One region of the Pectobacterium peruviense genome, then DNA from elsewhere that is predicted to be linked to it. Evidence: predicted binding sites of a transcription regulator. Region 1 holds the regulator's gene; the other holds the start of a gene.

Region 1 (16,381 bases):
AACGTTACCAATGTTTTCCGCCCCAATTCCAGGGCGCTGGAAAAGGTTTCACGCGAGAAATGCCTTACGCCAGTTTGCAGCAATTCATGGGCTTCAACACGCCCACGCGCCCGTGCCAAAATCTCCAAATTCGGAAAATGTTGCTGGCACAGATGTACAATTTCCATCGTATCTTCCGGCGTATTACAGGTAATCACAATCGAGCGTGCTTTATCCGCCCCCGCCGAACGCAGCAGTTCCAATTCCGTGGCATCACCATAATAAACTTTATAACCATAGCTACGCATCAGGCTGACGGCGCTGATATCGCGCTCTAAAACCGTAATCCGCATTTTGTTCGCCATGAGCAAACGGCTGATCACCTGTCCAAAACGTCCGAAGCCCACCACAATGACCTGCGGCTCGTCATCTTCGACATACGGTTTCTCATCCGGCACATCCTGCACGTTATAACGACGCGCCAGAATGCGGTCTATCACCTGCATCAGTAGAGGCGTCGTCATCATCGATAGCGTCACCGTCACCAGCAGCAGCGGCAGTTGCTCACCTTTCAATACGTTGAATGAAGCCGCAGCGGAAAACAGAACGAAAGCGAACTCGCCGCCCTGACTCAGCACGCCAGCAAACTGCAAGCGTTCGGAACGGCGCATTCGGTTAATCCGCGCAAGGAGATAAAGTACAGCTGCTTTCACCGCTACCAGCACCAATACCGCAATCATAATCTTCACGATGTGGGTGTAGAGGATCCCGAGATTTAGCGCCATTCCTACAGAAATAAAGAACAGCCCAAGCAACAACCCTTTGAACGGCTCAATCGCAATTTCCAGTTCATGCCGATACTCACTTTCCGCCAATAGAATACCGGCGATAAAGGTGCCTAACGCCATAGAAAGACCTAATGCTTCCATAAACAGCGCAGAACCTAGCACCAGCAACAACGCAGCGGCAGTGAATACTTCGCGCACGCCGGATGCCGCAATAAAACGGAACAGCGGACGTACCAGATAGCGCCCACCGATTAGCATGCCGAGAAACGCAGCAACCTTCAGTCCAATCCGTTCCCAATCGCCGAAGTCACCCTGCACCCCAGCGAGAATAGGAATCAACGCCAACGCGGGAATCACCGCAAGATCTTGAAAAAGCAGCACAGAAAAGCCAAGCTGTCCCGATTCATTGCGGTTCATGCCTTTTTCGCGCATCAGTTGCAGCGCCATGGCCGTTGACGACATCGCCAGCCCCACACCACCAATCAGCGCAGACTGCCACGAGAAATCAGTCAGATATAAGGCTCCGCCTAAAATCAACGCGCTGAGGCCAACCTGAGCCACCCCAACGCCGAAGATTGAACGACGTAGCGTCCACAGCTTTCCCGGATTCAATTCCAGACCGATGATGAACATCAGGAAAACCACACCCAGCTCAGAGAAGTGCAGGATAGCTTCCACGTCACGGATAAAGCCGAGCCCCCAAGGGCCAATGGCGATCCCGGCGATCAAATAGCCCAATACGGCGCCAATCCCTAATCGGGCAGCGATCGGTACGGCTACTACCGCCACAAACAAAAACAAGACTCCGGCAGTCAGTAGCGCAGAACTCTCCATATTAGCGTTCCTCTTCAGATAAAGGTGAGGATAGCCATTCACCGTAAGCTCTGGCTTGACTCGATAACACATCGGGCTGTAAACGACGTGCCCAGTAAACAATCATGGGGCGCATCCAGTGCATACGGCACATGGCGGCCGTCAGCTCAAACGGGCGTAGCAAATCTTCCATCGGGTAGCGATTATTGCCATCCGCATGGTAGGCATCTTCCGGTTCGCCGGTCGTAATCACCGAACGCCAGTATTTGCCCGCCAATGCATTGCCGCCAATCCCATTGGCAAAACCACGGGATAACACCCTATCGAGCCACTCTTTCAGTAAAGCCGGACAGCTATAGGTGTAAAACGGGTGTTGGAAAACAATGATCTGATGCTCGCGCAGCAACTGTTGTTCGTGATGAATATCGATAAAAAAATCAGGATAGTGTGCATAAAGATCGTGCACGGTTACATTTGCCAACTGCTGCGCCGGTTGCAATAAGACGCGGTTTGCGACCGAGTCCTGTGGTTCCGGATGGGCATACAGCAGCAAAATCTTCGGTGGCTGCGACATCATTCCCCTCCAAAGCGTCGTCATGATAATCGTTTTCCGTTACCATGCAGCGCAACGACTAAAAACAGGACACCCCGTGTCCTGATATGTCCATAATTTAACATACTCTGAACATACGGCGCTTTATGATTGTTTTCTCTTCGCTGCAAATTCGACGTGGTGTACGCGTTCTGATCGACAACGCGACAGCAACGGTTAATCCTGGCCAGAAAGTCGGTCTGGTTGGCAAAAATGGCTGTGGTAAATCTACGCTGCTGTCATTACTCAAAGGTGAAATCACCGCCGACGGTGGTAGCGCGACATTCCCACAAAACTGGTCACTGGCCTGGGTCAATCAGGAAACCCCAGCATTGGACAAACCGGCGCTGGACTACGTCATTGACGGTGACCGCGAGTTTCGTCAACTGGAAGCCGCGTTACAGACCGCCAACGAAGAGAACGACGGCAACGCTATTGCCACCCTGCACGGCAAACTGGATGCCATTCAGGCTTGGACGATACAAGCCAGAGCGTCGAGCCTGCTCAGCGGATTAGGGTTTTCTCAGCCACAGTTGCAACAGCCTGTCAGCGCCTTTTCCGGCGGCTGGCGGATGCGTCTGAATCTGGCACAGGCGCTGATTTGCCGTTCAGACTTGCTGCTGCTGGATGAACCGACCAACCACCTCGATCTGGATGCGGTAATCTGGCTGGAGAAATGGCTGAAAAACTACGCTGGTACTCTGGTTCTGATCTCGCACGACCGTGACTTCCTCGATCCGGTAGTGACCAAGATTCTGCACATCGAGCAACAGTCGCTCAACGAGTACACCGGCAACTATTCCTCGTTTGAACGCCAGCGCGCTACCCGTCTCGCACAGCAGCAATCGCTTTATGAGCACCAACAGGAACGTGTCGCGCATCTACAACACTACATTGATCGGTTCCGTGCGCAAGCGACCAAAGCCAAGCAGGCCCAAAGCCGAATAAAAATGCTGGAACGCATGGAGATGATTGCGCCGGCGCATGTCGATAACCCTTTCCGCTTCAGCTTTCGCGCCCCGGAGTCGTTGCCCAATCCTCTCATGAAGATGGAAAAGGTCAGCGCAGGCTACAACGACACGCTGATTCTCGAATCCATCAAACTCAATTTAGTGCCAGGCTCCCGCATCGGGCTGCTTGGCCATAACGGCGCGGGTAAATCAACGCTGATCAAGCTGCTTGCTGGCACGCTTGCCCCGCTGAAAGGGGAAATTGGGCTCGCGAAAGGCGTTAAGCTCGGTTATTTCGCCCAGCATCAGCTAGAGTTCCTGCGTGCAGACGAGTCACCCTTGCAACACCTGGTGCGTCTGGCAGAACGAGAAACAGAGCAGCAACTGCGCGACTACCTCGGCGGCTTCGGTTTTCAGGGCGACAAAGTCACCGAGATCACCGAGCGCTTCTCCGGCGGCGAAAAAGCCCGTCTGGTGCTGGCGCTGATCGTCTGGCAGCGTCCGAATCTCCTACTACTCGACGAACCGACCAACCACCTCGATCTCGATATGCGTCAGGCGTTGACCGAAGCGTTAATCGATTTTGAAGGCGCGCTGGTTGTCGTCTCGCACGATCGACACCTGATCCGTTCCACCACCGACGATCTCTATCTGGTACACGACCAAAAAGTCGAACCGTTCGATGGCGACTTGGAAGACTACCAACAGTGGCTGGTCGGCCTTCAACGTCAGGAAAATGCGGCCGATGAAACGCCAAAAGAAAATGCCGCCAATAGCGCGCAGGGTAGAAAAGATCAGAAACGTCGCGAAGCCGAGTTGAGAACGCAAACGCAGCCGCTGCGTAAGCAGATCACCAAGCTTGAACAGCAGATGGAAAAACTGGGAGAAACGCTCGCAGCACTGGAAGCTCGGCTGGCGGACAGTGCCATCTATGATATCAGCCGCAAAGCCGAACTCACCGACTGCCTGCAACAGCAAACCAAAGTTAAAATCGAGCTGGAAGAAACAGAGCTGTCCTGGCTAGACGCGCAGGAACAGCTAGAGCAGATGATGCAAAGCGAGTAAGTGGTATTTCCCTACGAGCGGGTAGCCCCCGCTCGCTTTCCCACGTTTTTCTTTCCTTCTCACGACATTATCTTAAAAAGTGATGATAAAGCGCATTGAGCGCAATATTCCCCCAAGGTAATATTTAGTGATTAATCTACTGATTTCTACACACTTACCTATTCACTGACATTGAAGGCCGCAAGGCATAAAACGGCCGGACAATAAGGCAAGGACAATATTTATGATGGAAAATACGCCGTCTGTTTCTACTGATTCGCTCTCTGCTACGCTCACAGCTTCCGGCAACAACGCCGTCACCACGACAGCAAGCGATGCGTTATCTGAATTAAACATGTCGCAACTTAGCGAGCAGGAAAAAAGCGAAGTCTCGGTACTGGTCAATAAAATTGATATTACTGACCCTATGCTTTCCATCTCTTATGCAGCAAACACGATGGGTAATATTTCGCGCTTTTCAGAATCCTTAATGCAAGAAGTCAGAGCGAAGGATGCAGGCGTGATTGGTGAACAGTTGACAGACCTTCTGATGAAAGTAAAGTCGGTTGACCTCACCGTTTTTGACACTAAGCAAAGCTTCCTCGCCTCATTCCCATTGATAGGGAAATTGTTCAGCACCATCCAACGTACGCTGCTGGAGTATCAAACGCTGGCGCAGCAGGTTGATACCGTTTCTAAAAAACTCGAAAGCGCCATGATGGAGCTATTGCGCAATATCTCCACGCTGGAACAGCTTTTCATACGCAACCGCGAGTATTTTCAACAAATCACGCTGCATATCATTGCCGGTAAACAGAAATTGGCAGCCATTCAGTCTGGCGATCTGACCGCCGCACAGGAAAAAGCACAGCGTACCAACGACCCGATGGATATGCAGTACGTGCGTGATTTAGTGAGCAACATACAGCGCTTTGAAAGACGACTACACGACCTGATGATGTCACGCACCATCGCGATCCAAACCGCGCCTCAAATTCGTTTGATGCAAAGTAATAGCCAGTCGCTCGCCGAGAAAATTCAGAGCAGCATTCTCTCTACGATCCCGTTGTGGAAGAGCCAGATCGTGATGGCGATAACGCTGCATTCACAGCGCAAATCGGCAAAACTGCAAAAAGAAGTCTCTGATACCACCAATGCCATGCTGAGGAGAAATGCAGAAATGCTCCAGCTCGGTACCGTTGAAACCGCGCGGGAAGTCGAACGCTCGATTGTGGACATCGAAACCTTACGCGAAGTGCAAAGCCGCCTTCTGAACACCATCGAAGAAACCGTCACGATTGCCAATGACGCCAGAGTACGTCGCACTGATGTAGAGAAAGAACTGGGCACGATGGAAACAGAGCTAAGAACGCGTCTGGCCGAGATTGCAGCGAACCAACAACACGCGATGCAGCAACGTTCTGCATAAATAATTTCGTTTTGATAAGTGGTCTTTATTGAATATGCAAAACGCATCTTCCCCTCCAGATGAGGGATGGCAAAAGAAACTAGGTCGTTTGTGCCTGACGCTGCTTAAGCTCTGGGGATTAGTCTGCGCTGCTTTTATCGTCTCTACGCTCATCACTATAGTGTTTCTAGGTGAATTATATCCAGACCTCATGGCGGATAAAAACGTTCAAACCTGTGTTTTCATTGTGAATGCTTTCAGCTTAATTCTGCTGTGGTACGCCTTTACACGGTCTCAGGTTGATATGATTTGGCCACTTGTGGCTGGCGTAATTTGGTTCATTGCGCATGATGCCCTATTCGTTCTGGGATGGATTGCCGTAGCGTGGTGGATAATCAAAGCATGCTCCGAGATTTCCCACCCTCGTCTCGGCACCGTTATCCAGTTTCTTTTAGTTTTCATCATCATCATGGGCTACACCGATGCACATCAGTTTGGTGAACACCCTTTCTATAATACGGCCTTCGCCACGTGCATTGTGCTAGGTACGATGAGCCATTACCAAGGGAAAACGGCTTTCAAAATAAGGAAAGACCAACCCAAAACGCTCATTCCGGCACCAGCACCTATGTCGCCTCAACCTTCACCGGTCGTTATTACACCACCCGTTCAGGAAGCCGTTACATTTGAGAGCCGTATAGTACGGTTGCAAAACCTACAGAAGCTCCCCAGCGAGCTTCTCGACGAACTGAAAACGATCGTTGAGTATGCGCAGCTTATTGTCACGTGTATGAAGGAAGATCCCAAGGATGTTGAGCCGGGAACAGCGTTTCTTAATCGCTACCTTCCTGCCGTAGAAAAAGTGGCCGGTGAATTTGTCAGACTTTCCAACCAATTAGAGAAACATGGCAAATCAGACGATTTTCTGCTGAAGAATGTTACCGCACTGAAAGCGCTGGGCTCCGCCTTTCAACAACAACACGCACGACTGCTGGAGAACGATACGCTGGATTTTGATGCCGAACTCAACCTTGTTGATAATCTATTAAAAACAGACGGTTATAAGTAATTCCTACTGATAGTATGCAGCCGACAGTGTGCTTCCTCAGTCGCGAGCGAAAAACCGCTCGCGACGTTATCAAACCAGCATCAATGCCAGATCAGCATTAATGCCAAATCAACAGCACGCAAGCGGCGGTCAGCAGCCCCATTGATACGTTGAAGATAATCCACGCTTTCTTACTGCGCAGCAGTCGCCCAATCATCGTGCCAAATCCAAGCCAGATGACACCGGACACCAGATTGACCAGCACAATGCCGATGCTTATCGCGATCACAGAATGGTTATAGCCTTCACCAGCCAGACTAAAGCTGGCAACCGCGCCCAGCGCCATAAGCCACGCTTTCGGGTTCAGGAATTGCAGCAACCACCCTTGATAAAGCCGTATCGGCTGGGGCGGCGCAACGGACGTTTCCAGCCGTTCGTAAGCCGCCGTGGCGATTTTCCACGCCAGCCAGAGCAGATAGGCACTACCGAGGACTTTCAGGATAAAGTGCAGCGAAGGATAAATCAGAATCAAACCACCGACGCCGAATGCTACTAGTAGTAAAATGCTCTGCATGCCCAACATGATGCCGACCATCAACCACAGTGAACGCATAAAGCCAAAATTCGCGCCCGAGGTGGTCAACAGCATATTATTCGGCCCCGGTGTGATAGCCGCTACCCACAAAAAACCCAACATCGAAAGAAATAAACTCAGTTCCATTATTTGTGGGCGCTCCTGACCCAAATGTCGTACCAACTGGCAGCATTGAAGCTAACAGTGTGATATTGATCGTACAAGAGCCGACAACAAGATTTTCATATCCTTTATGCATGACCATTTTCGTCCGCTGAGCGGCGCCCATAATCCGCATCTGCAAACGCTATTGCCACGCTTGATTCGCCGTCACGCGCAGTTCTCACCTGTCTGGCAAGCGCTCGAATTACCGGACGGTGATTTCGTCGATCTGGCGTGGAGCGAAGCGCCCGAACAGGCGAGGCATAAACCACGCGTAGTGTTGTTTCACGGATTGGAAGGCAGCTTTCATAGCCCCTACGCTCACGGTCTCCTACATGCCTGTAAACAGCGTGGCTGGCTGGCCGTCATCATGCATTTTCGCGGGTGCAGCGGGAAGCCCAACCGGATGAAACGTATTTATCACTCCGGCGAAACCAGTGATGCAAGCTATTTCCTGCGCTGGATGCAAGAGACGCTGGGTGAGGCTCCTACCGCTGCCATCGGCGTTTCTCTCGGCGGCAACATGCTGGCCTATCTGCTCGGCCAGCAGGGTGAAGCCTGTTCCCTGTCCGCCGCGGTCATCGTTTCCGCACCATTGATGCTCGAACCTTGTAGCCGCCGGATGGAACAAGGTTTCTCCCGCGTCTATCAGCACTACCTGCTGCACCTGTTGAAACAAAATGCCGGCCGCAAGCTGGCAGCCTACCCAGACACATTGCCGATTCAGTTGCCGCAGTTGAAGCGAATCCGCCAGCTACGGGAGTTTGATGATGTCATTACTTCACGCATCCACGGTTTCCGCGACGCGGCCGACTATTACAAACGCTGTAGCGCCCTGCCGTTGTTGCCTCAGATTCGTAAACCGCTGCTGATCATCCACGCGAAGGACGATCCTTTCATGACGTCCGAGGTCATTCCCGATCTGTCGCAGTTACCGTCTAATATTGAGTATCAGCTAACGGAACACGGTGGGCATGTCGGCTTCGTCGGTGGAACATTGCTGAAACCGGAAATGTGGCTGGAACAGCGCATTCCCAATTGGCTTAGTCCATTTTTGGACCACGCCACCGGTTCTTTTTATTCAGAAACAATTTTTACTCAGGAAACATAGCGTGATAATTCCCTGGCAACAGCTCGATCCAGAAACGCTGGATAACATCATCGAATCTTTCGTGCTGCGCGAAGGCACCGATTACGGCGAACAGGAGCGCTCGCTGGCGCAGAAAGTCGAAGATATCCGCAGTCAGCTCCAATCCGGCGAAGTCGTTTTGGTGTGGTCTGAGTTACATGAAACGCTAAACATTATGCCGCGCGGTCAGCTCAATGCCGGTGGACATGCCCCTTATTGAGCATGGCGAAAGACGTGAAAGAACGCGTCAAACATGCTAACAATGGGAACAATTACGTCATTTTTGAGAATGCGCGCAGGCTTTCAGTCTATGCGGGCATCGAGATCACGGAGTCACGCGCCTTATGTCACATCAACATCCGATTATTGCGGTTACGGGCTCCAGCGGAGCGGGAACCACGACCACCAGTCTGGCCTTCCGTAAGATATTCCAACAGTTCGACCTACGCGCAGCCCAGTTGGAAGGTGACAGCTTTCACCGCTATACCCGCCCGGAAATGGATATGGCAATCCGCAAAGCGCGTGATTTAGGACGCCACATCAGCTACTTCGGCCCAGAAGCGAATGATTTCAGCCTGCTGGAACAGTCGTTTATTGAATATGGCCTACATGGGTGTGGTCAGACGCGTAAATACCTTCATACCTATGATGAAGCGATTCCCTATAACCAGGTTCCTGGGACGTTCACACCGTGGGAACCGATGCCAGAACCTACCGACATCCTATTCTATGAAGGACTGCACGGCGGCGTAGTCACCGAACAAAATGATGTGGCACAGCATGTCGATTTGCTCGTCGGTGTGGTGCCGATCGTCAACCTGGAGTGGATACAAAAGCTGATCCGTGACGTCAATGAGCGCGGCCACTCGCGTGAAGCGGTCATGGATTCCGTTGTCCGCTCCATGGAAGACTACATCACCTATATCACGCCGCAGTTCTCTCGCACCCATATCAACTTCCAGCGCGTACCCACCGTGGATACCTCCAACCCGTTTGCTGCCAAGTCGATCCCCTCACTGGATGAAAGCTTCGTCGTCATCCACTTTCAGGGATTGGATAATATTGATTATCCCTATCTGCTCGCCATGTTGCAGGGCTCGTTTATCTCCCACATCAACACGTTGGTCGTTCCCGGCGGGAAAATGGGGCTGGCAATGGAATTAATCATGGCACCGCTGGTGCAGCGGTTAATCGAAGGGAAAACGATAGAATAAGCATCGAGATACACGCGGAGACCACAGGGTGAGGCCTCTCTACGGGCCCCCCTGTGTTTCCCCTAATAATGGGCTTAAGTAACCAGAATTAGTGCTCAGAGAAAGGAATTATGGCAGTACTCTAATTTCGTGACTGTGTGTCACCTCAACGGCTTTACCCAGCATCAATGCCACAGAACAGTATTTTTCCGCTGACAGCTCGACGGCACGTTCGACGGCTTTATCGGTCAGCCCTTTCCCCGTCACAATAAAATGCAGATTGATATGGGTAAATAAGCGCGGTGCTTCAGACCGACGCTCTGAGGTTAATTTCACCTCACAATCCGCCACATCATTACGGCCCTTTTGCAGAATCGATACCACATCAATTGCGCTGCATCCCCCTACGGACATCAACACCATTTCCATCGGACTGGGCGCTTTATCGCCAGAATTACCGTCCATCAATACCTGATGTCCCGATGAGGATTCGCCCAAAAACGTTAAGCCTTCAACCCATTTTACCCGAGCCTGCATGATGCCTCTCCACTAAAAATTTTTTGAAAATTTATACCGTTACTGTACAAAAACCAGCGTTAATCAGAGCTTTGTCATGCTGAAGCGAGACAACACAAGACACATCCTTAAAGCTGTGTTAAAACGAAAATAGAATAGACCTTTTCTGGACAAACCCAGAAACGAAGAAGATGATGACGTAGCCAGAAATACCCAGCCACGTTTACGGTGCGGCAAAGCAGCAACCGAAAAACCAAGGGTACAGTGGTTCCAGTATATTCCCTGACGTCATTCTGCCTAGACTGAATTTTATTTTTTTTAGCAGTTAAACACGCCGTACAGGGAACTCTGACCCCTGTAATTTGCGCAGTGAATTACAACAGAGGATGATAGCGAATGGTTCTCGGCAAACCGCAGACAGACCCAACTCTCGAATGGTTCCTTTCCCATTGTCATATTCACAAGTATCCATCGAAGAGCACGCTGATTCACCAAGGTGAAAAAGCAGAAACGCTTTACTACATCGTGAAAGGCTCTGTAGCAGTGCTAATCAAAGATGAAGAAGGCAAGGAAATGATTCTTTCCTACCTCAATCAGGGCGATTTTATTGGTGAGCTCGGCCTGTTTGAAGAAGGTCAGGAACGCAGTGCCTGGGTTCGGGCAAAAACCGCCTGTGAAGTGGCTGAAATTTCCTATAAAAAATTCCGCCAGCTCATTCAGGTTAACCCGGATATCCTCATGCGCTTGTCTGCGCAAATGGCAAACAGACTTCAGGTTACTTCAGAAAAAGTCGGCAATCTCGCCTTCCTTGATGTGACCGGCCGTATCGCCCAAACCTTACTCAACCTGGCCAAACAACCTGATGCCATGACGCATCCAGATGGCATGCAAATTAAAATTACCCGTCAGGAAATTGGGCAAATCGTTGGCTGCTCGCGTGAAACCGTGGGCCGCATTCTGAAAATGTTAGAAGACCAGAATCTGATCTCTGCGCACGGTAAAACGATCGTCGTTTACGGCACTCGCTAAACCCTTGTCGCGGTACCCTATGACTAGTCCTGATATGGGTTGACAGTTTTCTGCCTGTAAAACGCCTGATGAACCTCATCGGGCGTTTTGTATTTCAGGGCCTGATGTGGCCGCTCATGGTTATAAATCGCCACAGATTCTTTTACCATTTTCCTCGCTTGTGCCAGATTAGCTGGGCGAGAGAGTAAAAACTCATTTTTCAGGATGCCGTTTATCCGTTCAGCCAGCGCATTCTGATAGCAGTCATAACCATCTGTCATTGAACAGGTTATCCCATTTCTCTCATGTACCGACTGGTAAAGCGCTGAACAGTATTGTAGCCCTCTGTCAGAGTGGTGTATCAACGGCCCTTTTGTTTTTCTTTGTCGTAACGCACGTTTGAAGGCTTTTACCACATTTTCAGTTTGCAGATTATCCCCTACATGGTAACCCATGATTTTTCTGGAACAGGCATCCGTGACCAAACTCAGATAGACCGTGCCACTGCGTACTGGTAGATAAGTAATATCGGCGACCCAGACTTGCTCCGGCTGAAGGACAGTAACCTGTTCGGGGCCAGACTTCAGCAAGTTCGGATGCCGGTAAAAACGATGATGGCTGTTGGTCGTTTTGTGGTATGCCCGCTTTACGGGTACCAGAAGCCGGTGTTTACCCAGTAGGCTAAACAGGCGGTCACGCCCGATATTGAGTGTTTCACCTGCCTGACGGTTCAACAGAGAGTGGAGTTTGCGTGTGCCTATACGTGGCTGACGGCACCGAACTCGGGCAATAAAATCAAGAACCTGACTATTGTGTTCATGTCGTTTATTGCACCTTGCATTATGCTGGTACCATGCCTGTCTGCTGTGCCCCAGGAGCTGGCATGCGCGTGTCACGGTGACTTTTGGGGCCTGACTCTGCGCAAGGACTTGCCGGGCCGCTTTTTTACGACACTTACCCCGTAATCATTTTTCAGGACGTTGATAACAGATTCAAAAAACTCAGCTTTCTGATTCGCCAGCTTAAGCTGCTCTTCAAGTTCTTTGATTCTTTGCTCGGGTGTAAGTGGGGTATTTGTCTGAGCCACAAGCAGTTTCCTTTTCATCAGGTCAGGAAGTCCGGGACTCCAGTCAAGCTGGCCATATTTACGCAGCCAGACAAGAACGGTGGAGCGCCCCTGAATGCCATATCGCTGCTGGGCCTGTTTATAGGTCATCTCGCCTTTTTCGACCTGTTCAACGACGGCTATTTTAAAGGATAGAGGATAATCACGTTGGGTACGTTTGAACTCAGTCATCATCACGTTCTCCGTATTTAAGTCAGGGACGTGTCAACGCTATTCAGGACGGATCACTACCAATAAAAAAGCGTGAAGCCTCGGCCTCACGCTTTTTTTATGCCGAGCTTCCTGCTCGCCACCTAACGGGAAGTCGCAAGCGATGTTGAGAGCGTAATCAGTGTGCTGCGTTAACCACTTGAGCGACGGCTTTGGCGAATTTATCCATCCCCTGCGCGATATCATCTTCATCAATGATCAAAGACGGTACAAAGCGGATCACGTTCGGCCCTGCCATCAACACCATCAGCCCCTGAGCCGTTGCAGCAGCCAAGAACTCGCCCGCACGGCCATGCCATTGAGGTTTCAGCTCAGCCCCCAGCAAAAGCCCCATACCGCGAACCTGATCAAATACACCATACTGCTGGTTGATTTTATCAAGTTCACTGATAAAACGATCGTGACGATCCGCGACACCAGACAATACTTCTGGCGTGTTGATGACATCCAGCGCGGCTTCCGCCACCGCACAGGCCAGAGGATTGCCGCCATAGGTGGTACCGTGTACCCCAACGGTCATGACTGATGCGATCTCTTCCGTCGTCAGCATCGCACTAATAGGGAAACCACCGCCCAACGCTTTAGCCGTTGTCAGGATATCCGGCGTAATACCATAGTGCATATAGCTGAATAATTTACCGGTACGCCCCATCCCGCTCTGCACTTCATCAAACACCAGCAGCGCTTTATGTTGATCGCACAAATCACGAACGCCCTGTAAAAACTCAGGCGTCGCGGGTGTAATACCGCCTTCGCCCTGAATCGGCTCCAGCACGACCGCACAGGTATGATCGTCCATCACCGCTTTAACAGCCGCCAGATCGTTGAACGGAACGTGCACAATATCCGCAGGCTTAGGTCCGAAGCCATCGGCATATTTAGGCTGTCCGCCAACTGAAACGGTGAACAGCGTACGGCCATGGAACGCATTGTAGAAGGCGATGATCTTGGTTTTATATGGACTATGGCGTTTAACCGCATAGTGGCGCGCCAGCTTAAATGCGGCCTCGTTTGCCTCTGCACCGGAGTTAACAAAGAACACGCGGTCAGCAAAAGTGGCATCAATCAATTTGCTGGCAAGGCGTAGCGCAGGCTCATTGGTGAAAATATTGCTGGTGTGCCACAGTTTTTCGCCCTGCTGCTGCAATGCGTTAACCAGCGCAGGATGGCAGTGACCGAGCGCCGTGACGGCGATACCACCGGAGAAATCGATATATTCACGACCGTCCTGATCCCAGACGCGGCTCCCTTTACCTTTCACTGGTACAAACTTCGCGGGTGCATAAACCGGCAAAATCACTTTATCGTGAGTATCCCGTGTCACTGCTTTCTGCTCTGCTGCCATTTGCTGCCTCACTCTGCTGCCCATCATGTCGAAATGAAAATATAGTCAATAAATATGCATAAAAAATCAATCACAGGCAATCTTAAATCGGCTATTGAAAAGAATAACTCTCTATATAGTTAAATTTTAAGGAAATTATCCAGAAGCTGATGCCCTTGCTGACTAAGAATACTCTCGGGGTGAAACTGCACCCCTTCTAGCGGTAAGGAGCGATGGCGTATCCCCATAATCTCATCACGCTGCCCTTCATATTCGCTCCAGGCCGTGACCTCAAAGCAATCAGGTAGCGAAGTGGAATCAATAATGAGTGAATGATAGCGGGTGACCGTCAAAGGCTGAGCCAACCCGGTGAAAACCCCCGCATCGCTGTGCGCAATTGCCGAGGTTTTACCGTGCATCACCTGCCGTGCCCGCACCACACGCGCGCCGAACGCCTGCCCCATCGCCTGATGACCAAGACACACACCCAGAATAGGCAATTTATCGGCAAAGTGACGAATAGCAGCCAGTGAAATGCCCGCTTCATCCGGCGTACAGGGACCCGGTGAAATGACCAATCGCTCAGGCGCAAGCTGCTCAATCTCACGTAGCGTCAGTTCATCATTACGCTTCACCACGACCTCTGCGCCAAGCTCACAAAAGTATTGGTAAAGGTTGTAGGTAAAGGAGTCGTAGTTATCAATAATCAGTAGCATAGTCATTGCACAGTTAGTCGGGAAAGCGGTACTAACATACATGAAATTCACATCAGGTACCCAGCCCTTGTCGCCAGCAAAGACAAAAGACGTGCCATCCCTACGCAATAAGTTAGCGCAATAATAATTATGACGATCACAAATGATTTATTTATACAAAAAGCACTTTTATTAATAGGTAATATTTATTATTTATCTCTATAGAAAACTATTTTTCTGAAATCATTTTTAACAAAAAAAATAATAAACAAAAAACCATCATGAATTAATTAGAGTTTTTAGATTAGGCAGGTTAGTTCATGGGATTTATCTTTCTAACCAATATTTATCTTTAACTTTTGACGACGATCACAATTGCTAATAAGCGAATAAAACCCTAGAAATGAGACGGATGAAAAATAAAGAACAAAGTTTAAATAAAAAACACAAGACATTGATTTAAATGACTTTAAGTGGAAATTAGTTTCTATTTAAAAGCAATAAACACAAATCCTCTCAGCTGTCCTCTGTTATTTAATTAATATATTTAACGCCCCATCTTGTTTTGTTTATTTTTTCTGTTAACACTTAGCTCGGCTTTATAGACAAACCTTAATTTCATTTTTGTTGAAACAGCCATTTTATTACACAGGGTGTGTAGTGATAAATACCCAAAAAATTCTATGTCAAGGAGAGTACACAATGAAATACCTACTGCCTTCTGCAGCCGCTGGGCTGTTGCTGCTTGCTGCCCAACCGACAATGGCGGCAAATACGGGGGGTTATGCCACCACTGACGGCGGCGATGTTTCCGGCGCTGTGAAAAAAACCGCACGCTCTCTGCAAGAGATCGTCGATATCATTGAGGCAGCGAAAAAGGATTCAAGTGGTAAAGCAGTCAAAGGTGGAGCCTACCCGCTCGTCATTACCTATAACGGTAATGAAGATGCACTAATCAAAGCGGCTGAAGCTAACATCTGTGGCCAATGGAGCAAAGATCCGCGTGGTGTAGAAATCAAAGAGTTCACCAAAGGGATCACTATCCTCGGTACTAATGGGTCTTCCGCTAACTTCGGCATCTGGGTGGTTAACTCTTCCAATGTTGTCGTACGTAACATGCGCTTCGGTTATATGCCGGGTGGCGCAAAAGATGGTGACGCTATCCGTATTGATAACTCACCGAACGTCTGGATCGACCACAATGAGATCTTCGCCAAGAACTTCGAATGCGCTGGTACACCAGACAACGACACCACTTTTGAATCGGCTGTCGATATCAAGAAAGCCTCAACCAACGTCACCGTGTCGTACAACTATATTCATGGCGTGAAAAAGGTCGGTTTGAGCGGTTCAAGCAACACGGATACGGGTCGCAACCTGACTTACCATCACAATATTTACAGCGATGTTAACTCACGTCTGCCACTGCAACGTGGTGGTCAGGTGCATGCTTATAACAACCTGTATGACGGCATCAAAAGTTCAGGCTTTAACGTCCGTCAGAAAGGGATCGCGCTGATCGAAAGCAACTGGTTCGAAAATGCCCTCAACCCTGTGACCGCACGTAATGACGATTCCAACTTCGGTACCTGGGAACTGCGTAACAACAACATTACCAGCCCGTCTGATTTTGCTAAATACAACATCACCTGGGGTAAACCATCCACACCGCACATCAATGCGGATGACTGGAAGAGCACCGGCAAATTCCCTGCCGTCCCGTATAGCTACTCCCCTGTTTCCGCACAGTGCGTGAAGGATAAACTGGCGAACTATGCTGGCGTAGGTAAAAACCAGGCAGTACTGACAGCAGCCAACTGTA
Region 2 (16,381 bases), 1.1 Mb from region 1:
CACCAACACCGAACCAACGCTGCCCGTGCTCAGTTGGCGAGTCAGCGCAGTTGGCGGGAAAAACTATCTTTATGTCCGTAACCGAGGCGTAGTACATGCCCGCCTGAGTAACGTCTATTGGTCCGCCGACCAAAGTGGGAAAGGGAGTCGGACAACGTTAACTAACGGCTTTTTAGGCTATGTGTTACCAGGGCAAGAGATGCGCTGGCCACTGCCCGCAGGCGTGTCCACACCGGGTGCGGCGATGCAGCTCTTCACCCACCTGATCGACATCACCGATCCCATATTGATTAAACGCGAATGATGGAGCGGTTAACGACAGAGGCGTGTTTATTGACAGTGCAGTCATGGTGAGGTCAGGCATGAAGATCAACGCAGGTGTCTTGCCCCTGCTCATGTATGCCCCATTTGCGCTGCTGTATTCTGCGACGATTTTCGCGGAAGACTATACCGATCTTCCCGCCCCTCCCCGCGCCATGCCCTCGGTCAGTGAATCCGTTTACTATTTAACGCTTTCTGTTAACGGGCAGAGTGATAACGCGGTTGTCCCTGTCACCTATCGTGCAGGAAACTATTATGTGGATGCAGCAACGCTGCGTTCAAATCACATCCGCCTACCGGACCAAAGCACGGGGCTCGTCAATGTCAGCGCGCTGCCAGAGGTTACCGCCGATTACGATCAGGCCATACAGCAGCTAAAGCTCACCGTGCCCATGCCCTGGCTACCCGAGCAATCCGTTGAAGGCGGAGGGCAAGACATGGCACGTTTCCCAGCCCGCAGCAGTCCTGGTTTATTGTTCAACTATAACCTGTATTACACCTCACCCCGCGGCAATTCGGATTCACTCAACAGTTGGATGGAGCAGCGCTTTTTTAGCCCCTACGGAACCTTATCCAATACGGGCGTCTACTATTTTACCTCGGGTAGCAATACTTCTCAGCAAGATGGCTATCGGCGTTTCGATACCTATTGGCGCTACAACGATAACGACCGCATGATCACTTATCAGGTTGGCGATCTGATTAGCAACTCTCTGACGTGGAGCAACTCAGTGCGTATGGGCGGCCTGCGCATCGCTCGCAATTTCGGCCTTCGCCCAGACATTGTGACCTATCCGATGTTGCAATATACCGGCACGGCCGCCGTCCCCAGCACGCTGGATCTGTTTATCAACGGCTATAAAGCGAACAGCACCAACCTGAATGCAGGCCCTTTCACTCTCACGAATACGCCTTATCTGAACGGTGCAGGGGAAGCGACCGTCATTACTACGGACGCTCAGGGGCGGCAGATTTCCACCACGATCCCTTTTTACGTCTCCAACGTATTGCTGAGAGAGGGATTAAGCGATTTCGATCTGTCCGTTGGCGTTTTACGTCAGGACTATGCCATACAGAATAATTCCTATACTGACGATCCGGCCGTCAGTGGCATCTATCGATACGGGTTGACCAATAAGCTGACGGTGTCGGCGCATGGCGAAGCCGTGAAGGATTTGTATCTGCTTGGCGCAGGGGCGGATTTTACCCTAGGGCGCTGGGGAACACTGAGTTCGTCCTACAGTCAGAGCGAAAAAGAAACCACCGGACACCAATACACCGCAGGCTACTCCTACTACACCTCTGCATTCGGCCTGAGCGTTCAACATGCCAAACGCAGTGAAGAATACCGCGATTTAACGGCCGCGCTCACGGAAGGCCGCCTCAGTCGGGAAAGCAATCAGGCAACGATCAGCAGCCAAATCTTCGGTGAAGGCAATGGTTCGTTCGGCGTGGGTTATTTCGATATTCGTGCCTACGATTCAACTCGAACCCGGCTGCTGAATCTCTCTTTCAGTCGACAGATCTGGCAAGGCAGTTCTATCTACCTCGCCTTTAACAAAGCGCTGGGGGAGAACGGCTACAGCGCCCAACTCCAGTTTGTGATGCCTTTTGGTAACAACGGCAACGTCAATGCCGGTGTTCAGCGCGACAACAATGGCGATTACTCCCCGCGTGTCGGAGTGAACCGTACCGCGCCGACAGAAGGCGGATTCGGCTGGAACGCCGCATACGGTGCGGGCAAAAATCCTTATCATCAAGGCTCTCTGAACTGGCGCGGCCCCTATGCCATGCTAGCTGGCGGAGCCTATGGCAATGAAGGGAGTACGACACAGTGGGGTGAACTGAGCGGTTCACTGATCTACATGAACGGGGGACTTTTCCCCAGTAACCGCATCAACGACGCCTTTATTGTTGTCGATACCGAGGGATACCCCGACGTACCGGTAAAATATGAAAATCAGTTGGTGGGGAAAACCAATAAACGCGGCCATTTACTCGTACCGTGGGTCGTGTCCAATTACCCCGCGAAAGTGGAAATCGATACGTTACAACTGCCAGCCAATGTCACTACCCCACAGGTGGAATCACGCGTGGCGGTAAAAGAAGGCAGCGGCACTGTCGTAAAATTCCCTGTTCATGCCGTGCGATCCGCCAACATCCGATTGCGCAATACGGATGGTAACCCGCTCACCATTGGCACCTGGATAACAGACGAAACCAGCGGCGACACCACGATAAGCGGTTACGATGGCCTTGCTTACTTCGCCAATCTGGGAACCTCTAACCGCTTACGCTTTAAACAAGAAGATGGACGGCTTTGCCGCGTGGCGTTCTCACTGCCAGAATCACAGACCATGATGGCAACCATCGGCCCGCTTACCTGCCAGACTGACTCAAAAGGATAAAACGATGCTGACCCCGATACCGCAGATCCAGCAACTCTTCGCCACCAATCGGCGGGCCGCCCGTTGGCTACATTTGGCCTTCCTGCTGATGGGGTTGTATTACGCGCCTTTTAGCTATGCAGCCTGTACAACGCCGCCCAGTAATACCCCGTTGGGGCCTTATGGCTCTTCAGTGGTCGGCGTTAACGGTACGCCACAGATCGTGGCATCGGGAAGTGGGTTTCGCTGCACGGGGAGTGTGTTGAGTTTAGCCAGTACCAATACCATCACCGCCACAATACAGAGTGATAGCAACCCCAGCGGCACCACCATGCGGATGCGCCGGGGGACAAGTACAGACTATGTTCCCTACAGCCTGTGCATGGATTCTGGCTGCGGTACACTCTATAACATCAACTCAACCTACACGTGGACTCGGACGACCTTTCTGGACATATTGGGCCTGTTCAACTCCACTGACGGCACGATGCCGATCTATATCCGCACCAGTATAGGCAACAACATTTCCGCGGGGACTTACACCGACACAGTGACCATCAAATGGGATTACCGACTTTGTGCGCTGGGTGCATTAGGCCTCTGCGTTTACGATGAAGGATCAACGACCTCAACTCTCAATATCACCATGACCATCACCAATGATTGCCAGATCACCAGCGCGCCGAATATCAGCTTTGGTGTTGCGGCGTTTCCTGCAGATTTCGCGGCGGTCAATAATAGCCTTGGCGTTCGCTGTACGCTATTGGGTGCGTATACCGTCAAACTCGTCAGTAACCATCCCGACGATGCCAACTGGCGCAGAATGACGGCAACCGTTAACAGTACGTCTTACTACTTGCAATACCAGCTCTACCGTACCGGAAACGTCGCCTGGACCGAGACTAACGATTATAGCGGAGCGGGAACGGGGATTACGCAGAGTATCCCGTACACCGCCCGCATTAACGCCAGCCAGGCCAGTAAACCGGAGGGCGCATATAAAGATACCGTCACGATTAACGTCACGATCAACTAGTGCTACTGTCTTCATCGGCTGGCGGATAGAACGTCCGCTGGCCTTCCCGCATCGTGAGCAAACGTTCGCAGGGTGCGAACCGATCGCCATACTGTTGTTGCAGTACCAATAGCGTCTTCACTACCGTTTCCATCCCCAGACGATCCATATAGTGGAATGGGCCGCCGAGGAAAGGTGGGAAGCCAATACCAAATACTGCGCCGATATCACCGTCACGAGCGCATTGAATCACGCCTTCATCCAGACAACGCGCCGCCTCATTCAACATCATCATCACGGCACGCTGGCTGATTAATGCAGGATCGAGATGCGCCTTCGGCGTCACATCCAACAGCGGATAAACCGAGCTGTCGACTTCTTTCCCCGTGTGCCAGAAACGGCGCGTTTTATTGTATCGGTAGAATCCTTTGCCATTCTTGCGCCCTTTACGCCCGTCTTTCAGGATCGCATCAAACGCTGGCGGGGAGGTAAAGCGATCGCCGAGTTCTTCACTCAGTACCGGAACAATTTTGGTCGCGACATCAATACCGACTTCATCCAGCAGCGCGAGCGGGCCAACGGGGAAGCCAAAACGCACCAGCGCAGAGTCAATCGATTCAATCGGCTCCCCTTCCAGCAGGCAGTAAGCCGCTTCGTTGATGTAAGGCGCCAATATGCGATTCACATAGAAACCCGCGCTGTCGCTCACGACGATCGCAATTTTCCCCTGCTTTCTCGCTAGGGAAACCGTCGTCGCAACCGTCTCCGCGCTGGTGTGCGCATGGGGAATGACCTCTACCAACGGCATTTTATCTACCGGGCTAAAATAGTGCAGACCAACAATCTGCTGGGGATGGCGCGCGCCCTCCGCGATCTGATGGATCGGCAACGAGGAGGTATTTGACGCGAAAATAGTGTGCGGCGCGGCATGATCTTCAATCTCCGCCACCATCTGCCGCTTCAGCGCCAGATCTTCAAAAACCGCTTCAATGACGATATCCGCATGTTCAAAACCACGATAGTCCGTACTGCCAGAAATCAACGTCATCAAGCGCTGGCGCTCCGTCGGCTTCATTCGTTTGCTCTGAACACGCTTGGTCAGCAATTGCCAGTTGTACTTCAACGCATGGTTAATGCCCTGCTCATTGATATCTTTAATACGAACGGGCAACTGCCCGCGCGTCGCAGTGACACTGGCGATTCCCCCTCCCATCAACCCGCCACCGAGAATGCCAACACGATGGATCGGCTTCGCGTCAGAGGATGCGCCGGAAGTTTTCTTTAACGCATTCGAGGCAAAGAACAGGTGGCGTAGTGCGGCAGATTCCGGCGTCATCACCAGCTTACCGAACGCTCGCGCCTCCTGCCGATACCCGTCCTCACGGCCTTTCTCTATTCCTCGGCGTACCACCTGAATGATCTTTTCAGTGGCAGGATAGTTGCCATGTGTTTTCGCGCGGGTCTTGCGTTTCACCATTTTGAAAAGCAAATGGCGAATGCCTGGGCTACTCAGCAGACGCGAACGCCAGCCCAACGGCACCACCTTCCTTTTGCCTTTTTTGAGAATCTCGACTGCCGTATCGAGCAGGATATCGTGTGGAACTGCCTCATCCACCAGCCCTTGCCGCAGCGCCTGACTCGCACGGAGATGGCGACCAGTCAGAATGAGATCCAGCGCGCTATCCAGACCAATCAAGCGTGGCAAACGCTGCGTTCCTCCTGAACCAGGAAGGAGGCCAAGCTGCACTTCCGGTAGCCCCAGCACCGTCTTATCATCCAGCGAGCAAACGCGATAGTCGCAGGCTAATGCCAGCTCCAACCCACCGCCCAAACAGGCACCGTGAATCGCAGCCACCACGGGGAAAGGCAGCGCGGCAATCTGATCAAACGTTTCCTGCCCTTGCTTCGCCAGATTTTCGGCCTGCTCGGCGCTACTGCACTGGTTCAACATGGTGATATCCGCCCCAGCGATAAACGAATCAGGCTTGGCGGAAATAAAAATTAGCCCTCTGAGCGTCGCATGCTGCCGCGCCAGCTCGAAGACCGAGAGAATTTGTTCTGCAAATTCACTTTTTAGCGTGTTCACCTTCTCGCCGGGGACATCAATACTGATCACACCGATGTTGTCCGGCCGGATTGTGAGGGAAAATGCAGACGGGCTTTCCGTTGTAGGTGATGCTGTAACGGAGAAAGGCTGTTGATCGTTCATGGCGTCACCTCCAGTACCATCGCCGCGCCCAACCCGCCCGCCGCGCAGGCGGTGGTTAACCCCAGCCCGCCACCGCGACGGCGCAGTTCATTCAGCGTTTGAGTAATCATCCTCGCGCCAGTGGCGGCAAAAGGATGCCCATAGGCAATGGAGCCACCCAGCACGTTGAATTTGGCACGATCCACCTCGCCCAGCGCAGCGTTTCTGCCCAATTGATTCCGAGCAAACTCATCGCTGGCAAACAGCTTCAGATTTGCCAGCGTCTGGGCGGCAAAGGCTTCGTGCATGTCAATTAACGTTAGATCAGCCAACGTCACACCGGCCCTTGCCAGCGCAAGTGGAGAAGCATATGCCGGCCCCAGCAACATATCTCGCTGCACACCGATGGCGCTGAATGCATAGCTGCGCAGATAGCCTAGTGGCGTAAGTCCCAGACTTTTGGCCTTGGATTCACTCATCATCAAGACTGCTGCCGCACCATCCGTTAGCGGTGTGCTATTCGCCGCCGTTACCGTACCGTGCCGACGATCGAACGCCGGACGTAAGCGGGAATACTGCTCTATGGCGGAGTCATGACGCACGTTGTTATCTTCACTCAGTGCCTTCTCATAAGGAGGAACGTAAGCCGTCATCACTTCATCCCGCAGCACGCCAGATTCCCAGGCCTGTGCTGCCAGTTTGTGCGAACGATGTGCCAGTTCATCCTGTTCTTGACGCGTGATGCCGTAAGTTTTTGCCATCTGTTCTGCGGTATCGCCCATACGCAGCCCGGTGGAATACTCCGCTACGGCGGGCGCAACCGGGAGCAAGTCTTTTGGACGCAGGCCGCTTAACAGCTTCAACTTCTGGCCCAACGTTCGAGCCTTATTCATATCCACCAGCGTTCTGGCCAGCGCTTTACTGACCCCAATCGGTAGCACCGAAGAGGAATCCGCGCCCCCGGCAATACCGACTTCCACCGTCCCCGCCATAATGCTTTCCGCCACATTAGCGACAGCCTGAAAGCTGGTAGCACAGGCGCGGGAAACACTATACGCATCGGTATGCACGCTCATGCCCGTGCCGAGCACGATCTCTCTGGCGATATTCGGCGCTTCAGGCATTTGGACCACCTGCCCGAACACCAATAGCTCGATCAGCTCAGGATCGATACCCGTTCGAACCAGTAACTCACTGGTGACAAGCTTCCCTAATTCGATGGCAGGTACGCCATGATAGGCCGTTGCCTGCCGGGCAAATGGGGTGCGTAATCCGCTCACGAACGCAATGCGATCGCCACGGCGGGTTATCAGAGGTAATACCTCGCTCATAAACGCTCCTGTTAACCGAAAATAAAGTACGCGCACAACAGGTCAGACCTGATTTCATTGTTAACCAGATAGTTACATTACGCAAAGCCACGCAACATAAAAGTGTGAAGAGCATGCCAGTAGCGGCGAACAAAGATGAAGAAACGGCAAAAAGAGAAGAGAAAAAAGAGGTCAGGCGATACGCTAGGGAAAGGAAGCAATAAACAGGAGCCGCGAAAGGGCTCCTGCTAACACAAAAATTAACGCAGGCCGAGCTGGAAAATCATCGTTTCAGCCTGACAGCTGAACGTAAAATTAATGTCCAGCTTAACGCCGCCGTCTACGTCTTCCAACGTGCTGGTGATTTCGCAAGGTTCAGACTCTACCGCTCGCGCTTTTTCCGTCAGGGCCGCTAATGTCGCTTCCGCGTCAGAACGATCGCCGAACACTTTGCTGTAAGATGCGGTGCAATCCGTGTTATCCATGATTGTGCCGACATCGACACAGCAGCAGGCTGCGGTTTCTTCAGCACTGCATTTGTTGATTACGTTCGTCATGATGCTTTCCTCTTAAAACGCGGGAGATATGATCCAGTTCAAAAATTTTTATCTTCCTTACATTTTACTCCCTCACCCCAAAGCAGTACCAGCACTTCATGCCAACCGGTAATTTTAGTGATATCAGTCACATTAAGGTGTTATCGGGCAGTGAAAGCTGAGTAATATTTCCTCACACAAATTAACCAAAACGTTAAGCAGATCTAAATTTTGCATCATTTTGGAAATATTTTGAACACACCGACGCAACATTATCGTATTCCCAACTTATACTTTGCCAACTGGTCTGATTTGTCAGGCTGAGTGCGCCCCCTACAATGCGCGTCCCTTGTTACTCCGTGTAACAAAGTTAAATAACAAGCATATAAAGAGGTTTTGGTCATGAGCCAGAAAAACCTGTTCAAACAATCCACAATTGCTGTTGCGGTGGCCCTGTTTTCAGCAAATGTGTCCGCGGCTGGTTTCCAGCTTAATGAATACTCATCATCTGGTCTGGGACGCGCGTTTTCTGGTGAAGGTGCAGTAGCCGACAATGCGACCTCTGGCAGCCGTAACCCGGCGACCATGACCATGTTTGACCGCCCATCGTTCTCCGGTGGTGTTACCTATATCAATCCAGATATTGATGTTCAGGGGAAAAATTCCCTGACAGGACAAGATACCAGCGCCAAAAATATTGCACCGCACGCCTGGGTGCCGAACCTGCATTTCATCATGCCACTGAATGAGCAGTGGGCGGTTGGCGCATCTGCCACCACTAACTATGGTCTGGCGACTAAATTTAATGATAACTATGCAGCAGGTTCTATCGGCGGAGAAACCGACCTGTTGACGTCAAACCTGAACCTGAGCGCTGCGTATCGCCTGAATCAACATTTCAGTTTTGGTTTAGGGGTTAACGCGGTTTATGCCGATGCCAAGTTTATTCGGCGCGCTGGTGAACTGGCTAATGTTCCTGCCGGTGCGGGTGGCGCTCAGGGTGCCGTTGCTGGTCCATCTTCAGAGATGGCTCGTCTGGAAGGTAAAGAATGGGGATACGGCTGGAACGCTGGCATTCTGTATGAAGTGGATGAAAATAATCGCGTCGGCCTGACCTATCGTTCCAAAGTCGATATCGATTTCAATGGCGATTACAGTAACCAACGGTCCGCTGGACCTGGTGCCCTCAATGGTGCAACAGTACCAGGTCAATTAACACTCAATCTGCCAGAAATGTGGGAAGCGTCTGCCTACCACCGTGTAGCGCCGAAATGGGCAGTTCACTACAGCCTGACCTACACCAGTTGGAGCCATTTCCAGGAATTGAAAGCGACAGGTAACAGTGGTAACACGCTGTTCCAGAAAGAGGAAGGCTTCCGTGATGCCTACCGTATCGCACTCGGCACCACCTACTATCATGACGATAACTGGACGTTCCGTAGCGGTATCGCGTTTGATGATAGCCCGGTACCAGCTGATAGACGTTCTATCTCTATCCCCGATCAGGACCGTTTCTGGTTGAGCGCAGGCACTACCTACGCTTTCAATAAAGACGCGTCTGTTGATGTTGGCGTGTCTTATATGCATGGTAAGCAAGTTGATATCAGCGAACCTATCTCTGATAGAGCAGGTTCTCCAAGTTACAACTTCAGCTCTAAAGGTAAGGCCTGGCTGTACGGCGTGAACTTCAACTATGCGTTCTAAATAACCTACGGGTTTCTACATAAAAGCAGGTAAGGCAACTTACCTGCTTTTTTATTGCACTGTTCTACCAGGGCGAAGCAACAAAAAAGGCCGCTTTCGCGGCCTTACATCGTTCTTTCCGGTTAATACCGATTACTCAGGCTTAACCTCAATATAATCCAGCCCCAGCGTGCTGCTGGTGTAACTACGGATTTTATTGGTCATATCAATATTACCGTCCAACTTCTGACCATAAGACGGAACAATCTCTTTCAGCTTGCTCTGCCATTCCGGCGTCGCGACTTTATCTTTAAACACTTTTTCCAGCAGGCTCAGCATAATCGGCGCTGCGGTAGACGCACCCGGGGAAGCGCCCAGCAGCGCAGCAATCGAGCCATCCTGCGAACTGACGATCTCAGTACCCAGCTTCAGCACACCGCCCTTATCATCATCTTTCTTGATAACCTGAACACGCTGCCCTGCAACCGTCAGTCTCCAGTCTTCTTTCTTCGCATTTGGGAAGTATTCCTGCAACGAAGCGAAACGATCGTCGTCATCCATCATGACCTGACCGACCAGATATTTCACCAGGTCGAAGTTATCCAGACCGACGTGCGTCATTGGCATCACGTTGGAGAAGGTCACGGAACCGATCAGATCCCACAGCGAACCATTCTTCAGGAACTTGCTGGAGAAGGTGGCAAACGGCCCGAACAACAGGACTGGCTTGCCGTCAAAAATACGGGTGTCTAGATGCGGAACGGACATCGGTGGCGCACCTACAGAGGCTTTGCCATACACTTTTGCCATGTGGCGTTTCACGATTTCCGGGTTTTCTGTCACCAGGAATTCGCCGCCAACCGGGAAGCCACCGTACAGATCGGCTTCAGGAATGCCGGATTTCTGCAATAGTTGCAGTGCCGCCCCACCCGCACCAATAAAGACGAACTTCGCCTTAATCACGCTCTCTTTTTCACCGTTCTTCAGATCGGCGTAAGTCACGCTCCAGGTGTTGTCCGCATTACGTTTGATATCACGGACTTCTGAATTCAAGTGCAGCGCAAAGTTGGACTTGGTTTTCATCGCGCCAACCAGCTGACGTGTGATTTCACCGTAGTTCACGTCGGTACCGATAGGCATACGGGTGGCGGCAATCTTCTGAGCTGGATCGCGACCTTCCATCACCAACGGAACCCACTCTTTGATCGTATTCGGATCGTCAGAGAACTCCATGCCACGGTACAGCGTACTGTGCTGCATCGCATCATAACGATGCTTCAGGAAGGCGGTGTTTTCATCGCCCCAGACAAAGCTGATATGCGGCACACTGTTAATGAAAGCGTGCGGATTATTCAGCACGCCGTTTTTCACCTGATAGGACCAAAACTGGCGCGAAATTTCAAACGCTTCGGTGATTTCCAGCGCTTTGCTGATATTGATTGGGCCGTCGGGGTTATCCGGCGTGTAATTGAGTTCCATGAAGGCAGAGTGCCCCGTACCGGCATTATTCCAGCCGTTAGAGCTCTCTTCCGCCACGTTATCCATACGCTCAACCATATCGATAGACCAGTCTGGTTGCAGCTCCTGTAAATACACGCCAAGCGTAGAGCTCATAATGCCCCCGCCGATCAGTACCACATCCGTTGTCTTCTCTGTCGTTTTAGCATCTTCAGCCATCGCCAGTGGGGCGCTAACCACCACGCTGAGGCAGAAGAACATAGCAAGTAGTTTTTTCATGCTTATATCTCTATTTTTATAAGTGCAGGTAAATAGAATTCCAGGCATTCATTAACACGCGGGCGCACCACTATGAGTAAAAAGCATCGTTGTTATGACCCTTTTGTTAATCACTTTGCTAACAAAAAAATCAGCACGCTGACACATTTCAGCCATGATGATCATCCGTACCGGTTAATGACGTTACATTATTGTTATCTGACGGGAGGAAATAAATTTTAGTAAGTAAATAAATGAACAACAAAGTAATAACTTTTAAGAAACAAACCACAGAATCATCATGGTAAAACTAAGTTTAGCCGTATTTTATAAAAACAAAAGGCACCCGCAGGTGCCTTTGAAATGCGTGACAATATACAACACTATTTCGCTGAATCGATCTCGTCGAGCGAGTCTTCAATCGCGGCAGCATTCGGATTCTGCTGCGGGGTGATTTGCCCATCACTAGCGAGGAAATCGTGCCGCTGGAAATAGGCTTCACGTATCATCAGGTAAGGATCGGAAGAATTACGCAGTAAGCCATCGGAATCCAACAGCTGTGCTCGCGTTTCCAGCCCTTCGATAGCCCACTTGCCCGCTGACATCCAGAACGTCAGATAGCTCAGCATCGGATACAACGTATCCACTACGCCACCGCCATCTTCACGCGGTGTCACGCTACCGTAGCCAGGCACGACCAGATAAGGCCCGTACCCTACACCATAATTACCGAGCGTACTGCCAAAACGGCGAGACTCTTCTTTCGCCAGTTTAGGATTCGCCATCGATGCCACGTCAATCAGACCGCCCATCCCGAGCAAGGTATTCAGGAAGAAGCGGTTAAAGTGAATCATCGCTTTATACGGTTTACCTTCAACGAAGTAGTTCACCATCGTCGCAGGCTCTTCCAGGTTGCTGAAGAAGTTCCCCAGTCCGTTACGCGCGGGCGTCGGCACATAATCGCGCCAGGCAACAGCCGCCGGACGTACCACGTAAGGATCCAGCACGTCGTAGTTGAAGTTGAACATGGTACGGTTAAAGCCTTCAAGCGGATCAGAACGTCCTTCTTGAGCGCGATCCCCGGAACTGGCGCAGCCGATGAGTAACACGCTGGCAAACACCACCCCACTCAGGCGGTAATTCATATCTGTTCTCCCTGATTTATAGTGTGCTATACCCGTCATACTTCAAGCTGCACGTGCGTTGGCTGCGTTCACTCACCCGAATCACTTACTTGAGTAAGCTCATCGGGATTCCTTCACTTACCGCCTGCCCGCAACGCGAATTATTTAGGGTATATACCCGCGACCGAAAATGGGTATTCCAAGTATCAACTCCAGCCTATCAGGCTGAGCAACAAGGACGGGATATCGGCCAACAGTGTAACATTTTATTGATCTATCGCTACGTTGGCTTACGCATTACTACATTTTCAGAGGTTTGCCATTTTTTCTTATGGGGACAGCGCGCGCTGTCGTTACGAAACGCGATCCAGCGTGGGCAACAGCACGGTATTTTATTGTTCCTCTCACAGCATAGCACTGCCAGATTAAATCAGTGAGTCACGTGGTGGCATCCCATGTTGTAAAAACTGACTACGCTTATCATCGGGGTTGTCGTACTCACACCCGCAATTTCTGCGTCATTACCCAAGCGCCAATCAGCCCAATCGCCGAGAGGATCGCCATGAACCCATCTTCAAAATCCAGGCAGACCCGACAAGAGAAAGAAAACGACGTTGCGGTAGAGAGTGAAGAAAGCACGCAGGGAAAAGCGATCAATATTGACGAAGAACATTTACCCTCCCCTGCCGCCGCGATCCATGAAGAGATTCGTCAGGAAGGACAAAAGGAGCTGGAACGCGATGCGATGGCGTTATTGTGGTCGGCGATTGCGGCGGGAATCTCCATGGGAACATCATTTATGGCGGTCGGCATGCTCCACAACCATCTGGTTGGCGTGCCCGGCAGCTTTTTGTTGGAGTGCTTCGGTTACACCATCGGCTTTGTAATTGTCATTATGGCGCGCCAGCAACTGTTTACCGAAAACACGGTTACAGCGGTGCTTCCTATCATGCATAAGCCAACACGCAGCAATTTCTATCTGCTTGGTCGATTATGGTTCATCGTGCTGACAGGCAACCTGATCGGGACAGCCTTGGCTGCCCTCGCCTTCACCTATATGCCCGTTTTTGATGGTGAAACGCGGGAGGCGTTAGTCGACATCGCCATGAAGGTTATGAAGAACTCACCGACAGAGATGTTCGCCAATGCCGTTGTTTCTGGCTGGATTATTGCCACGATGGTCTGGATGCTGCCCCGTGCTTACTCTGCCAAACTGTGGATTATCATCATCATGACCTGGATGATTGCTTTCAGTGACCTCACCCACATCGTGGCTGGTGCCTCAGAAATTTTCTATCTTGCGTTTATTGGCCACATCCCCTGGCAGGCGTTCATCTGGCCGTTTGCCTTACCCACGCTGGCGGGGAATATTATCGGCGGCACTTTTATTTTCGCACTCATCAGCCATGCGCAAATTCGCAACGACATGAACGGTTCATCTCACGCCAAACGCCAAAAGGCGTATGAGCATGATGAAAAAGAACACCGACAGAAACGCTGATTGCCGACACTTTGAGCAAACGCGCCGTTAAGTGCTTATTCTCAGAGCAAAAATGCGTATAATGGCTGCGCTTCACGTCCCCGTAGTTAAACGGATATAACAAGCCCCTCCTAAGGGCTAGTTACTGGTTCGATTCCAGTCGGGGACACCATTCACACGTCTCGAAGTATTCAACAACCCCCTATTTTCCTTACTAAATCATAAAGTTAAGTGATATATATCGTCGGCTAAAAACGACGATGCTGTATCCACATCTGCATAAGAACGCCGCTTATCATCGAGTTGGACCGGGGAAATTATCGACGAGTCTAATTTTGAAGTCAGGGTGAAAGTCGACAATCTGAATCTTAAAATCAGGAAAGTTATCAACAATTTCCCATTTCCCTGCTCGGTTAGCGAACGCGGTAACTTTTTCTACTCTTAGGTGTTCGTGCGCGTTGACAATCTGTACCTTATAGTCTGGAAACGAATCAACAATTTGAATTCTTCCATAAACTTTAGATACATCGACAGCAAAGGAAAGTGGCGAGAAAAGAACAGCGCAACAGAGCAACGTTAACCCTAAAAACCTCATACTTACTTCCTTGATTTATCTGTATTCCTGAAGATTATTTGATGATAACTCTCTGATTTTGTCAATATGTAAGGGAATACTCACACAATGTTCATCTAGCGATACGGAGATTATATGGAATGGCGCGATATCACACTTCGTCTGGCTACGTCGGAGGATGAAGGATTCCTGTTCGAACTTCGCCGCGCGACGATGGATGAACATCTTCAAAAAGCTGGCGTTATTGCTGATGATTCGGCGCACTGGCAGCGAATCAAATATCATTATAACGACGCCTATATTGTGCTGATGGGATCTAAGCCTATTGGGTTATTCAAACAACACAAAGGCGTCAATGAGTGGGCCATTATACAAATCCAGATTTTGCCAACTTATCAAGGTCAGGGTATTGCAGAATGGCTATTAAACAGATTTTTGCAGCAGGCGGATGAAGCCAACGTCTCGGTTACTCTGAGTGTTTTAAAAGGCAACAGGGCAATAACGCTCTACCAACGCTTAGGTTTTAAGATCATTGATAGTACTGATAGTGAATTAAAGATGAAACGCAGCCAACGTTTACTATAATTTTAGAGTGTCATCCCCTTCGTAGGGTAAATATCTTTCCTGTCCGCTATTTCTCCGACGCTATTCCTCATGCATTACGTCCCCAATCAGTAATGAGAAGCCAACATTAAAAGGTTTCAATACATCGAGAAGCGAAAAATAGGAGAATACCCCACAATAGAGAGAGGTATGATTGGCCATACCTCTCTTATCATGATTATTTCGATGCCGTTATACTCGCATCGGTAAATTCTGGGTAACCAGCCGGGCGGCCATTATTCAGGTTAGTTAGGAAATTACCGTCTTTAAGAGGAATTGAGGCTGAATCATAGTTAAACGAATTTAATCGGTTACGCAACTCTTGATTATTAATGCCGTCACCATACATTGAGTACCAGCTGATAATATCTGGCGTGACAAATTTTCCATACGGGTTTTCCGCTTGTTCATTCGTTTTAGAAAAACGGAAAGCATGGGTTAATGCGCCATCTTTGTGATAAACAAATTTCAGATGACCATCCTGCTTGTCGATACTCGACGCATCTTTGGTCGTTAACTTGCCATGTGCACTGTAGCTACCATGCGTCACCACACCATTTTTAGTCCAGATTGCGACATGCTCCCAATCATGGCGATGCCCTGAATTGACACCATTGAGTATCTGGTCTTTTAAAAAATAGAGTGCATAGAAGCTACCACAATAGCGAGAACCACCAGAATTCACACAGGCGTATCGGTGCAATGTATTTGACGAATCGAGAAAATTACTCCACCGGCACCCACCCGTTATATTTCCTGATGGTTTCAACCCGCCGTTCTGCACGCCATTACGACTGATTCCCGCGCTGGGAAGGCAGCCATCCGAATCAAAGTCAAATACAGGCGAAATTGCTCGCGCATCAATTCCTGATGGCAACGCCTGATTCAGTTTAGGGAAATTATCTGCATATGAAGAAAAAGTGACAAATAACATTGAGAATACTAGCGTCGTTTTCTTTCCTGAAAGCATATTAACTCCTTTAGCAAAGGACAGTCCTTTTAAAGCCAATACCATCAATAGTCAAAAGTGTAACCATGATGAAAGTGTAGGAAGGAACACTTTTATCAAGAAAGAAGAGGAAGTAAAAATCATTTATTTCCAACAATTAAATACTATATATTTAGCCTGCAAAATAATGCATGAAATTTATATATAAAAATCAGAAAAGATCCTAGCCCTTTAGGATCTTTACTCGCTGACCACCTCATAATGCTGGTTGACCGCATCAAAACGGTATTCCAATAGCACATCACCTCCACCATGGGAATAACAGTTCAGCGTAATGCTGCGGTTATCTACGCCGTTCTCAATATTCATATAAATTGGGGTCATGAAAAAACCAAACTGGCATTGCTGAAAATCAGGTTTGAGAAGCTGATCGACATTGCCGCTCTTCTTATTGATCGCCTTGATTCCCTCAACAACCATCCCCGTATCACTGTT

The links. The regulator CRP, encoded in region 1, controls carbon source genes, mostly activating them, when cyclic AMP is high. The targets are predictions, from matches to a motif close to ATGTGANNNNNNTCACAT.
Region 2: the regulator CRP is predicted to act here: its motif matches at 7,894-7,911, upstream of DUT67_RS07125 (YfcZ/YiiS family protein).

The regions. Positions count from the first base shown of each region.
Region 1 covers NZ_CP161826.1:472,440-488,820, reverse strand. The annotation lists gene kefB (glutathione-regulated potassium-efflux system protein KefB) at 1-1,601, opposite strand, end outside; gene kefG (glutathione-regulated potassium-efflux system ancillary protein KefG) at 1,603-2,154, opposite strand; gene DUT67_RS02165 (ABC transporter ATP-binding protein) at 2,280-4,187, shown strand; gene DUT67_RS02160 (toxic anion resistance protein) at 4,522-5,595, shown strand; gene DUT67_RS02155 (5-bromo-4-chloroindolyl phosphate hydrolysis family protein) at 5,630-6,643, shown strand; gene DUT67_RS02150 (LysE family translocator) at 6,741-7,343, opposite strand; gene DUT67_RS02145 (hydrolase) at 7,450-8,469, shown strand; gene DUT67_RS02140 (YheU family protein) at 8,471-8,707, shown strand; gene DUT67_RS02135 (phosphoribulokinase) at 8,832-9,701, shown strand; gene DUT67_RS02130 (OsmC family protein) at 9,810-10,217, opposite strand; gene crp (cAMP-activated global transcriptional regulator CRP) at 10,593-11,225, shown strand; one part of gene DUT67_RS02120 (IS3 family transposase) at 11,249-12,153, opposite strand; one part of gene DUT67_RS02120 (IS3 family transposase) at 12,153-12,504, opposite strand; gene DUT67_RS02115 (aspartate aminotransferase family protein) at 12,659-13,885, opposite strand; gene DUT67_RS02110 (aminodeoxychorismate synthase component II) at 14,005-14,580, opposite strand; gene pelA (pectate lyase PelA) at 15,262-16,381, shown strand, end outside.
Region 2 covers NZ_CP161826.1:1,559,404-1,575,784, reverse strand. The annotation lists gene DUT67_RS07150 (molecular chaperone) at 1-304, shown strand, start outside; gene DUT67_RS07145 (fimbria/pilus outer membrane usher protein) at 363-2,729, shown strand; gene DUT67_RS07140 (spore coat U domain-containing protein) at 2,734-3,744, shown strand; gene fadJ (fatty acid oxidation complex subunit alpha FadJ) at 3,737-5,932, opposite strand; gene fadI (acetyl-CoA C-acyltransferase FadI) at 5,929-7,242, opposite strand; gene DUT67_RS07125 (YfcZ/YiiS family protein) at 7,482-7,778, opposite strand; gene fadL (long-chain fatty acid transporter FadL) at 8,160-9,461, shown strand; gene mqo (malate dehydrogenase (quinone)) at 9,594-11,177, opposite strand; gene mlaA (phospholipid-binding lipoprotein MlaA) at 11,540-12,301, opposite strand; gene DUT67_RS07105 (formate/nitrite transporter family protein) at 12,843-13,781, shown strand; tRNA gene DUT67_RS07100 (tRNA-Arg) at 13,858-13,932, shown strand; gene DUT67_RS07095 (N-acetyltransferase) at 14,470-14,919, shown strand; gene DUT67_RS07090 (NPP1 family protein) at 15,116-15,907, opposite strand; gene DUT67_RS07085 (hypothetical protein) at 16,127-16,381, opposite strand, start outside.